Regions from separate parts of the Streptomyces sp. NPDC018947 genome, predicted to be linked through region 2. Evidence: riboswitches for the same ligand, from Rfam matches in the RefSeq annotation. Region 2 holds a riboswitch; the other holds the start of a gene.

Region 1 (4,406 bases), on a different contig from region 2:
CGGCTGCACGTTGGCGTGCTCGGCGCCGAAGAGCGCCTTGACCCGGTCGATGGCGATCTGCTCGACCACGTCGACGTGCTCGCAGCCGCCGTAGTAGCGGCGGCCGGGGTAGCCCTCGGCGTACTTGTTGGTGAGGACCGAGCCCTGGGCCTCCATGACCGCGACCGGGGCGAAGTTCTCCGAGGCGATCATCTCGAGGGTGGACTGCTGGCGGTGCAGCTCGGCGTCGACGGCGGCGGCGACGTCGGGGTCGAGCTCGTGCAGGGGCGTGTTCAGAAGCGACATGCGTCCGTGACTCCTCAGGCGCCGGCGAATGCGGAGTACTCGTCGGCGGAGAGCAGGTCGCCCGGCTCCTCGCTGACGCGCACCTTGAACAGCCAGCCGCCCTCGAAGGGCGCGGAGTTCACCAGGGACGGGTCGTTGACGACGTCGTCGTTGATCTCGGTGACCTCGCCGGAGACGGGGGAGTACAGGTCGGAGACCGACTTGGTCGACTCCAGTTCGCCGCAGGTCTCGCCCGCGGACACGGTGTCGCCGACCTCGGGGAGCTGGACGAAGACGACGTCACCGAGCGCGTTGGCCGCGTGCTCCGTGATGCCGACCGTCGAGACGCCGTCCTCGGCGGCCGACAGCCACTCGTGCTCCTTGCTGTAGCGAAGCTGCTGGGGGTTGCTCATGGCCTGAATTCTCCTGTACGCGGGACAGTGCTGATGACGGGGGGAGTGCGGAAACCGCTGATGGGCGGCGCGGGCGCGTGCGGGGGCACCGACGGGCCCCGCACGCCCAGTGTCTACTTCTGGCGCTTGTAGAACGGCAGTGCCACGACCTCGTACGGCTCGTGGGTGCCCCGGATGTCCACGCCGACGCCCGCGGTGCCCACGGCCGCGTGCGCCGCGTCGACGTACGCCATGGCGATCGGCTTGCCCAGCGTGGGGGAGGGGGCGCCGGAGGTGACCTCGCCGACCACCTCGCCGCCGGCCACGACCGCGTACCCGGCGCGCGGGACCCGGCGGCCCTCGGCGACCAGGCCGACCAGGACGCGGGGCGGGTTCGCCTCGGCCCGGGCGGCGGCCTGCTCGAGCGCCGCGCGCCCCACGAAGTCGCCCTCCTTCTCGAACTTCACCACCCGGCCGAGCCCGGCGTCGAAGGGCGTCAGGGCGGTCGTCAGCTCGTGCCCGTACAGCGGCATGCCCGCCTCCAGGCGGAGCGTGTCGCGGCAGGACAGGCCGCACGGGATCAGCCCGGCGCCCTCGCCCGCCTCGACCAGCGCCTGCCACAGCTCCACGGCGTGCTCCGGCTTCACGAACAGCTCGAAGCCGTCCTCGCCGGTGTAGCCGGTGCGCGCGATGAGCGCCGGGACGCCGGCCACCGTGCCGGGCAGGCCGGCGTAGTACTTCAGGCCGTCCAGGTCCGCGTCGGTGAGCGACGCGAGGATGCCCGGGGACTCGGGGCCCTGCACGGCGAGCAGCGCGTAGGCGTCGCGGTCGTCACGGACCTCGGCGTCGAAGCCCGCGGCCCGCTCGGTGAGCGCGTCCAGCACCACCTGGGCGTTGGAGGCGTTGGCGACCACCATGTACTCGGTCTCGCCCAGCCGGTAGACGATCAGGTCGTCCAGGATGCCGCCGTCCTCGCGGCAGATCATGGTGTAGCGGGCCCGGCCCGGCTTCACGCTGCCGATGTTGCCGACCAGCGCGAAGTCCAGCAGATCGGCCGCCTGCGGACCGGTGACGGCGATCTCGCCCATGTGGGAGAGGTCGAAGAGCCCGGCGCGGGTGCGCACCGCGTTGTGCTCGTCGCGCTCGGAGCCGTAGCGCAGGGGCATGTCCCAGCCGGCGAAGTCGGTCATCGTCGCGCCGAGCGCGCGATGCGTGGCATCCAGCGCGGTACGGCGGAGTTCGGTACTGCTCATCGGTCGGTCGTCTCCCAGGACAGGACGGCACGGGCGAGGTGGATCCTCCCCATCTGTCATCGGAACCTGAGAGGTTCGCCATGACCACCGGGACGCGGCGGTCAGGACTTGCACCTTGGGTGGGGCGGCCGTCGCACGGCGGCCCGCTTTTCAGATGTGCCTCGCCCGCGCGGTAACGGGGCCTGAGAGATTCAAGGGAGGGACTTGCTCCTTCGGCGCCCCGGCGACGGCCGGGGACTCTCCCGCGCGGATTCAAACGGCCGGTATGCAGTTGGCGCCGCCATCATTGCATGCCGGGCCCGTTCGTGGCAGACCGTGATCTGTAACCGGCTTGTGGCAGGGAGCGCACGAAAACGCGAGACCGCGCCATTACCTTCTCTTTACACTCGACGGGGACGGGAACTCGTGAACCGCCCCAGGGGAGGACGATCACGGTGAACAGGACCACGGCCTACGCCACGACCTCGGGAATCGCGCTGCCGAAGCGGGCCGCCACGGCCGGGGAGGCGTGTGCCGGTTCTCCCGCACCCGTCGTCCGCGACCTGCGCGACCGCTCCGGCCGCAGCCCCCACGCCCTGCTCTTCGGCCCCCGGGACCTGGTGGTGATCACCGGCCTGCCCGGCAGCGGCAAATCCACCCTCATGCGGCGCACCGTGCGCGGGCTGCGCGTCGACTCCCAGGACACCCGCGACCGCTGGGACCGCCGCATGCCGCGCTTCGTCCCGTACGCGCTCTACCGTCCCCTCGTCCGGCTCGCCCACTACGCCGGGCTGCGCCGCGCGCTGCGCAGCGGCGAGGGCGTCGTCGTGCACGACTGCGGCACCCAGGCCTGGGTGCGCGGCTGGCTGGCCCGCGAGGCCCGCCGCCGCGGCGGCACCCTGCACCTGCTGCTCCTCGACGTCGGCGTGGACGACGCCCTCGCCGGGCAGCGCGAGCGCGGCCGGGGCGTCTCGCGGTACGCCTTCCTGCGGCACCGCACGGCGACCGGCCGGCTGCTGGCCTCCGTGACCGAGGGCACCCTGCCCGCCGGCTGCGCCTCGGCGGTCCTGCTGGACCGGGCGGCGGCCGACGCGCTGCACCGCGTCGCCTTCACCGGCTGAGGTGACGGACCGTGGGCCCGCCGGTCCGAACGGGTTAGCCTTTTCAGCCACAGCAGCGGTACCAGGCAGGCGGTAGGCAGATGGACTTCCCAGCGGACTTCCCGGCGCAGGCGCATCCCCACCCGCACGGTGGATGGCCCGGCAACGAGCTGGAGGAGGTGCTGTCCGCGTCCCTCGGCGTGCCGGGCGCCGGCGGCCGGATCGTGGAGGTGCTCGGGCGCAGCTCCGTCTGGGTCCCGCTGCCCAACGGAGGCGGCCCGGACACCGGCCCCCTCGACCTGCCCACGGTGGAGATCGAGGGCCAGGCGTACGTGCCGGTGTTCAGCTCCGAGGAACAGCTCCGCCGCGTCGCCGGCCCCCACATGGCCTACACCGTCGCCCCCGCCGCGGAGTTCGCCCGCGGCCTGCCCCCGCAGGCCGGCATCGCCGTGAACCCGGACGGAGTGGTCGGCGTCCCGCTGCCGCCGGCCGCCGTGGCCGAGCTGTGCCGGGCGGGACGCACCCCGCTGGACGGGCCCGCGTCCGGCGGCCGCGTCCGGCTGTTCGAGCCGGACTGGCAGGACGACCCGGTGGACTTCCTGGCCGCGGCCTCCAAGGAGTTCGCCGCCACCGGCGTCGTGCGCACCGCCCGCCGCTGCCTCGCCTCCGTCGAGACCGCGGACCCGGTGATGTTCGTGGGCGTCGAGCTGGCCCACTGGGAGGGCGAGGCCCCCACCCTCCCGATGGACGCCCTGGGCCGCGCGCTCGGCGCGGTCCCCGTCGCGTGGCCGGTCAACCTGGTCCTGCTGGAAGCGGCCCAGGACCCGGTCTGCGACTGGATGAGGTCCCAGGTCCGGCCGTTCTACCAGCAGGACGTGTGACACCGGCCGGGGACAACTCCCGAAGCCACCTAAGCTGGTTCCCCGACAGGGGACGATTCTCGAAGGGTCGGTAAAAGGTGAGCGCGAGCGGTACCGCCGCGACCGGGCAGGTCGAGCACATGCTGCGCCAGGTGACGCCCGGGCGCTACGACGCCTACGAGGCTCTGCTCCGCGCGCTCGCCACCCCCGCCTCCGGCCAGGTCTGGATGCTGCTGTGGCACGGCCAGGCCGGCTCGCCCGACGCCCAGTACGGGAACATGGAGGTCGACGGCTACGGCTACGCGCCCTGCGTCACCTCCGCCCAGGAGCTGTCCGCCAGCGGCTGGAACCGCTCGTACGAGGTGGTCGACGGACTCGAAGTCGCCCGCGCCCTCTACCCGGACCACTACGGCCTCTGGCTCAACCCGCACGCCCCGGGCGGCGGCGTCGGCATCCCCTGGCTCGACCTGCGCCGCATCGCCTCCGGCCTGGACCGCCAGCCCGCCGGACCCCTGCGCCTGTCCGAACCGGCCATCGAGATCCCGCAGTTCTACGCCC
Region 2 (4,406 bases):
ACCGGGTAGTGCGGCTCGAGGCGCTTGGCGATGTAGTTGGCGGACAGCACGGCCACCTGCGTGGCGCGCTTGAGCCCCTCGCCACCCATCAGCCGCACGTACGACCAGGAGATCGGCAGGATGCCGGCCGAGCCCCACGGCGCCGCCGAGATCGGGCCGACGCCCGTCTGCGGGCCGGCCGCGGGCTGCAGCGGGTGGTTGGGCAGGTACGGGGCCAGGTGCGACCGTACGGCCACGGGGCCGACGCCGGGGCCGCCGCCGCCGTGCGGGATGCAGAAGGTCTTGTGCAGGTTCAGGTGGGAGACGTCGCCGCCGAAGTGACCCGGCTTGGCGAGCCCCACCAGGGCGTTGAGGTTGGCGCCGTCCACGTAGACCTGGCCGCCGGCGTCGTGCACCCGGGCGCAGATGTCGGCGACGTGCTCCTCGAACACACCGTGCGTGGAGGGGTACGTGATCATCAGCACGGCCAGCTCGTCGCGGTGCTTGTCGATCTTGGCGCGCAGGTCCTCGACGTCGATCTCGCCGTCCTCGGCGGTCTTGACGACGACGACCTTCATGCCCGCCATGACCGCGCTGGCGGCGTTGGTGCCGTGCGCGGAGGACGGGATGAGGCAGACCGTGCGCTGGTCGTCGCCGTTGGCGCGGTGGTAGCCGCGGACGGCGAGCAGACCGGCGAACTCGCCCTGCGACCCGGCGTTGGGCTGCAGCGAGACCTTGTCGTACCCGGTGACCTCGGCGAGCCGCTCCTCCAGCTCGCGGATGAGGGTCAGGTAGCCCTGCGCCTGCTCGGCCGGCGCGAAGGGGTGCAGCGCGCCGAACTCGGGCCAGGTGACCGGCTCCATCTCGGTGGTCGCGTTGAGCTTCATGGTGCAGGAGCCCAGCGGGATCATGCCGCGGTCCAGCGCGTAGTCCCGGTCGGAGAGGCGGCGCAGGTAGCGCAGCATCGCGGTCTCGGAACGGTGCTGGTGGAAGACGGGGTGGGCGAGGAAGTCGTCGGTGCGCAGCAGCGCCTCGGGCAGCACGTCCCCGGCGCTCGCGTCCAGCGCCTCGACGTCGCCCTCGACGCCGAACGCGTTCCACACGCCGCCGACCTGGGCGCGCGTGGTGGTCTCGTCGCAGGCGAAGGAGACGTGGTCGGCGTCGACGAGCCGCAGGTTGATGCCGTTCTCGCGGGCGGCCTGGACGATCGCCTCGGCCCGGCCCGGCACCCGTGCGGTCACGGTGTCGAAGTAGGCGCCGTGCACGATCTCGACGCCGCCGGCGGCGAGGCCCGCGGCGGTGACGGAGGCGTAGCGGTGGGTGCGGCGCGCGATGGCCCGCAGCCCGTCCGGCCCGTGGTAGACGGCGTACATGCCAGCCATGACGGCGAGCAGCACCTGGGCGGTGCAGATGTTGCTGGTGGCCTTCTCACGGCGGATGTGCTGCTCGCGGGTCTGCAGGGCGAGGCGGTAGGCCTTGTTGCCGTCGGCGTCCACGGACACGCCGACCAGGCGGCCGGGCAGGCTGCGCGCGAACTTCTCGTGGACGGCCATGTAGCCGGCGTGCGGCCCGCCGAAGCCCATCGGCACCCCGAAGCGCTGGGTGGTGCCCACGGCGATGTCGGCACCCAGCTCGCCGGGCGACTTCAGCAGGGTGAGGGCGAGCAGGTCGGCGGCGACGGTGACGAGCGCGCCGAGCTCGTGCGCCCGGTCGACGACCGGCTTGATGTCGCGGACGGCACCGGAGGCGCCCGGGTACTGGATCAGCACGCCGTTGATCTCGCGCTCGGCGATCCCGGCCGGGATGCCGTCGCTCAGGTCGGCGACGACGACCTCGACGCCGGTCGGCTCGGCGCGGGTCTGGATCACGGCGATGGTCTGCGGCAGCGCGTCCGCGTCGACCAGGAACAGGCCCTTCTTGTTCTTGCCCATGCGCCGCGACAGGGCCATCGCCTCGGCGGCGGCGGTGCCCTCGTCGAGCAGCGAGGCACCGGAGGTCGGCAGGCCCGTCAGCTCGGCCACCATGGTCTGGAAGTTCAGCAGGGCTTCCAGGCGGCCCTGCGAGATCTCCGGCTGGTAGGGCGTGTACGCGGTGTACCAGGCCGGGTTCTCCATGACGTTGCGCAGGATCACCGGCGGGGTGAAGGTGCCGTAGTAGCCGAGGCCGATCATGGAGTCGAGGACCTGGTTGCGGTCGGCCAGCGAGCGCAGCTCGGCCAGCACCTCGGCCTCGGAACGGGCGCCGGGCAGGTCCAGCGCGTCGGCGTTCTTGATCACATCCGGCACCGCTGCGGCCGTCAGCTCGTCGAGCGAGCCGTAGCCGACCTGGGCGAGCATCTTGGCCCGGGCCTCGTGGTCGGGGCCGATGTGGCGCTGCTCGAAGGGTGCTGCCTGTTCCAGCTCGGAGAGCGGAATGCGATGGGCGGTCATGCGGAGGCCTCCTGGTCTGACGCGACCTGCGAGGGGCACCACGGCGCGGGTGCCCGGACGGCCTCCCCCTCTGTCATCTCGACCTGAGAGCTTCACCGGGCGGCGCGAGGCCCCCCGGCTTTCACCGTCGGTGAGAGCGGAAGCCGTCGACACCCGCCCTGCTTTCCAGAGTGACCTCGTCCGTGCGGTACGTGTGCCTGAGAGATTCCGGGGAGGATTTGCTCCTTCGGCGCCTCCGGTGATGTCCGGAGAACTCTCCCGCACGGGGTCAGCAGCCGTTTGCCAGCGTACCAGCGAGGCGGACGCACAGACCTTCGAGTGGCTCACCGCCTCTTCGAGTGGCCGCCCGCCTCAATGTGCCTTTTTGTAGTACTGACGGATGATTCGCCGGATGGTTTGCGACCCGAGTGCGACCAAGTGGAGGGCCCGTGCGTACCGACATCGATCCGCGCAACCTGATAGGCCGCAAGGCGTTCGACCGCAACGGCACGAGGATCGGCACCGTCGACGAGGTCTACCTCGACGACGCCACCGGCGTCCCCGAGTGGGCGGCCATCCGCACCGGCCTCTTCAGCAGGGACGCCTTCGTCCCCCTGGAGCCCAGCGAACTGGTCGACGGCGCCCTGCGCGTGCCCTTCGAACGGTCCCTGATCAAGGAGGCCCCGGACTTCGGCGTCGGCCGGCACCTCTCCCCGGAGCAGGAACTCCAGCTCTACCACCACTACGGCCTCGACGTGGCCCCCTCCTCCCCACCGCCGGACCACGACTTCGGCGATCTGGCGGGCAAGGGCAACGCCGAGGAGGCCTGAGCCCCCCGCGCTCGCCCCACCGGCGGCACACCGGCCACCGGGCGCACCATCCCGCCCGGCGGCCCGCCTCCACCCACCGGCACGCACCCTCCGCACCACCACCACGACGGCGCCCTGCACAAGCCCCGCCCGGCGGCCCCAACACCCCCGCCGCGACGGCTCCAGGCACAAGCGCGCCCCTGGCACCCGACACAAGCCCCGCGAACCACCCGCGACCGCACAAGCCCCGACCGCTCCCGCACCGGCACCGGCGACCGCTCCTGGCCCAAGCTCCGACCGCGTCGGCACCGCCACCCGCGAGGGCCGACACAAGCCCGGACCGACCCTCACTACGGTTCCCGCCACGCGCCTGGACAGGCCGCACCCCCACCCACAACGGCTCCCGCCCCGAGCCCGGCCGGCCCCGCACCGGCGCCCCCGCATCCCGGCGCCCGTGTCCGCCCCCGGCATCCACGACTCAGGGAGCCGCGCCCGGTGCCCCCGGCTCGGCGCCCGAGGCCCCCGGAGAGGCCACTTCCGGACCGGCGTCGTCCACCGCTCCCACGGCCGCCCCGGATCCACGCGGCCCGGTACGCACGGAGAGCCCGGAAGCCACCACGGGCTCGGGCTCGCCGGAAACACCTGGCCCGGCAGATCCGGCAGGCACCAGCGGCAGCGGCTCGGCGGGCGCCAGATCCGGGTCGTCGACCGAGAAGGTCCGCACCCGGCCGGGTTCGGAGTACGGCGTCTCGAACCGCACGGTGACCCGCCCCAGCCCGCTGCCCTGCACCCACCCGTGCCCGTACTCGCCGTGCCGCACGTCGTGACCGGAGGGCCAGCGGCGCCCGGCGGGCTCCTGCGGGTGCTCCTCGGCCGGATCGTCGCCCGGCTCCTCGGCCAGCTCCTCCACCCTTTCCCCCGCCGCCTGGGCGAACAGGTCCTCCTGCGTGTAGTCGGCCAGCCCGCTGACCCCCACGCCGAGCAGACGTACGCCGCCCGTGGTGTCCACCGAGTCCAGCAGCCGGGCCGCCGCCTCGCGCACCACCGCCGGGTCGTCCGTGGGCCCGCGCAGGGTCTCCGAGCGCGTCAGCGTGGAGAAGTCGTACCTGCGCACCTTGAGCACGATGGTCCGGCCCGACAGCCCCGCCCCGCGCAGCCGCCGCACGCACCGGTCGGCCAGCCGCGCCACCTCGACGCCGACCCGCACCCG

The links. Region 2 has a riboswitch for glycine ahead of gcvP (aminomethyl-transferring glycine dehydrogenase). Riboswitches for the same ligand answer to the same signal wherever they lie in the genome.
Region 1: another riboswitch for glycine. It lies ahead of gcvT (glycine cleavage system aminomethyltransferase GcvT); the one in region 2 lies ahead of gcvP (aminomethyl-transferring glycine dehydrogenase).

What each region holds. Positions count from the first base shown of each region.
Region 1 is NZ_JBIRZD010000010.1:261,557-265,962, reverse strand. It holds gene glyA (serine hydroxymethyltransferase) at 1-285, opposite strand, end outside; gene gcvH (glycine cleavage system protein GcvH) at 300-677, opposite strand; gene gcvT (glycine cleavage system aminomethyltransferase GcvT) at 791-1,909, opposite strand; glycine riboswitch at 2,070-2,164, opposite strand; gene ACH499_RS20900 (AAA family ATPase) at 2,344-3,009, shown strand; gene ACH499_RS20895 (enhanced serine sensitivity protein SseB) at 3,090-3,869, shown strand; gene ACH499_RS20890 (enhanced serine sensitivity protein SseB C-terminal domain-containing protein) at 3,947-4,406, shown strand, end outside.
Region 2 is NZ_JBIRZD010000008.1:322,280-326,685, forward strand. It holds gene gcvP (aminomethyl-transferring glycine dehydrogenase) at 1-2,408, opposite strand, end outside; glycine riboswitch at 2,584-2,679, opposite strand; gene ACH499_RS18095 (PRC-barrel domain-containing protein) at 2,837-3,217, shown strand; gene ACH499_RS18100 (DNA polymerase IV) at 3,675-4,406, opposite strand, start outside.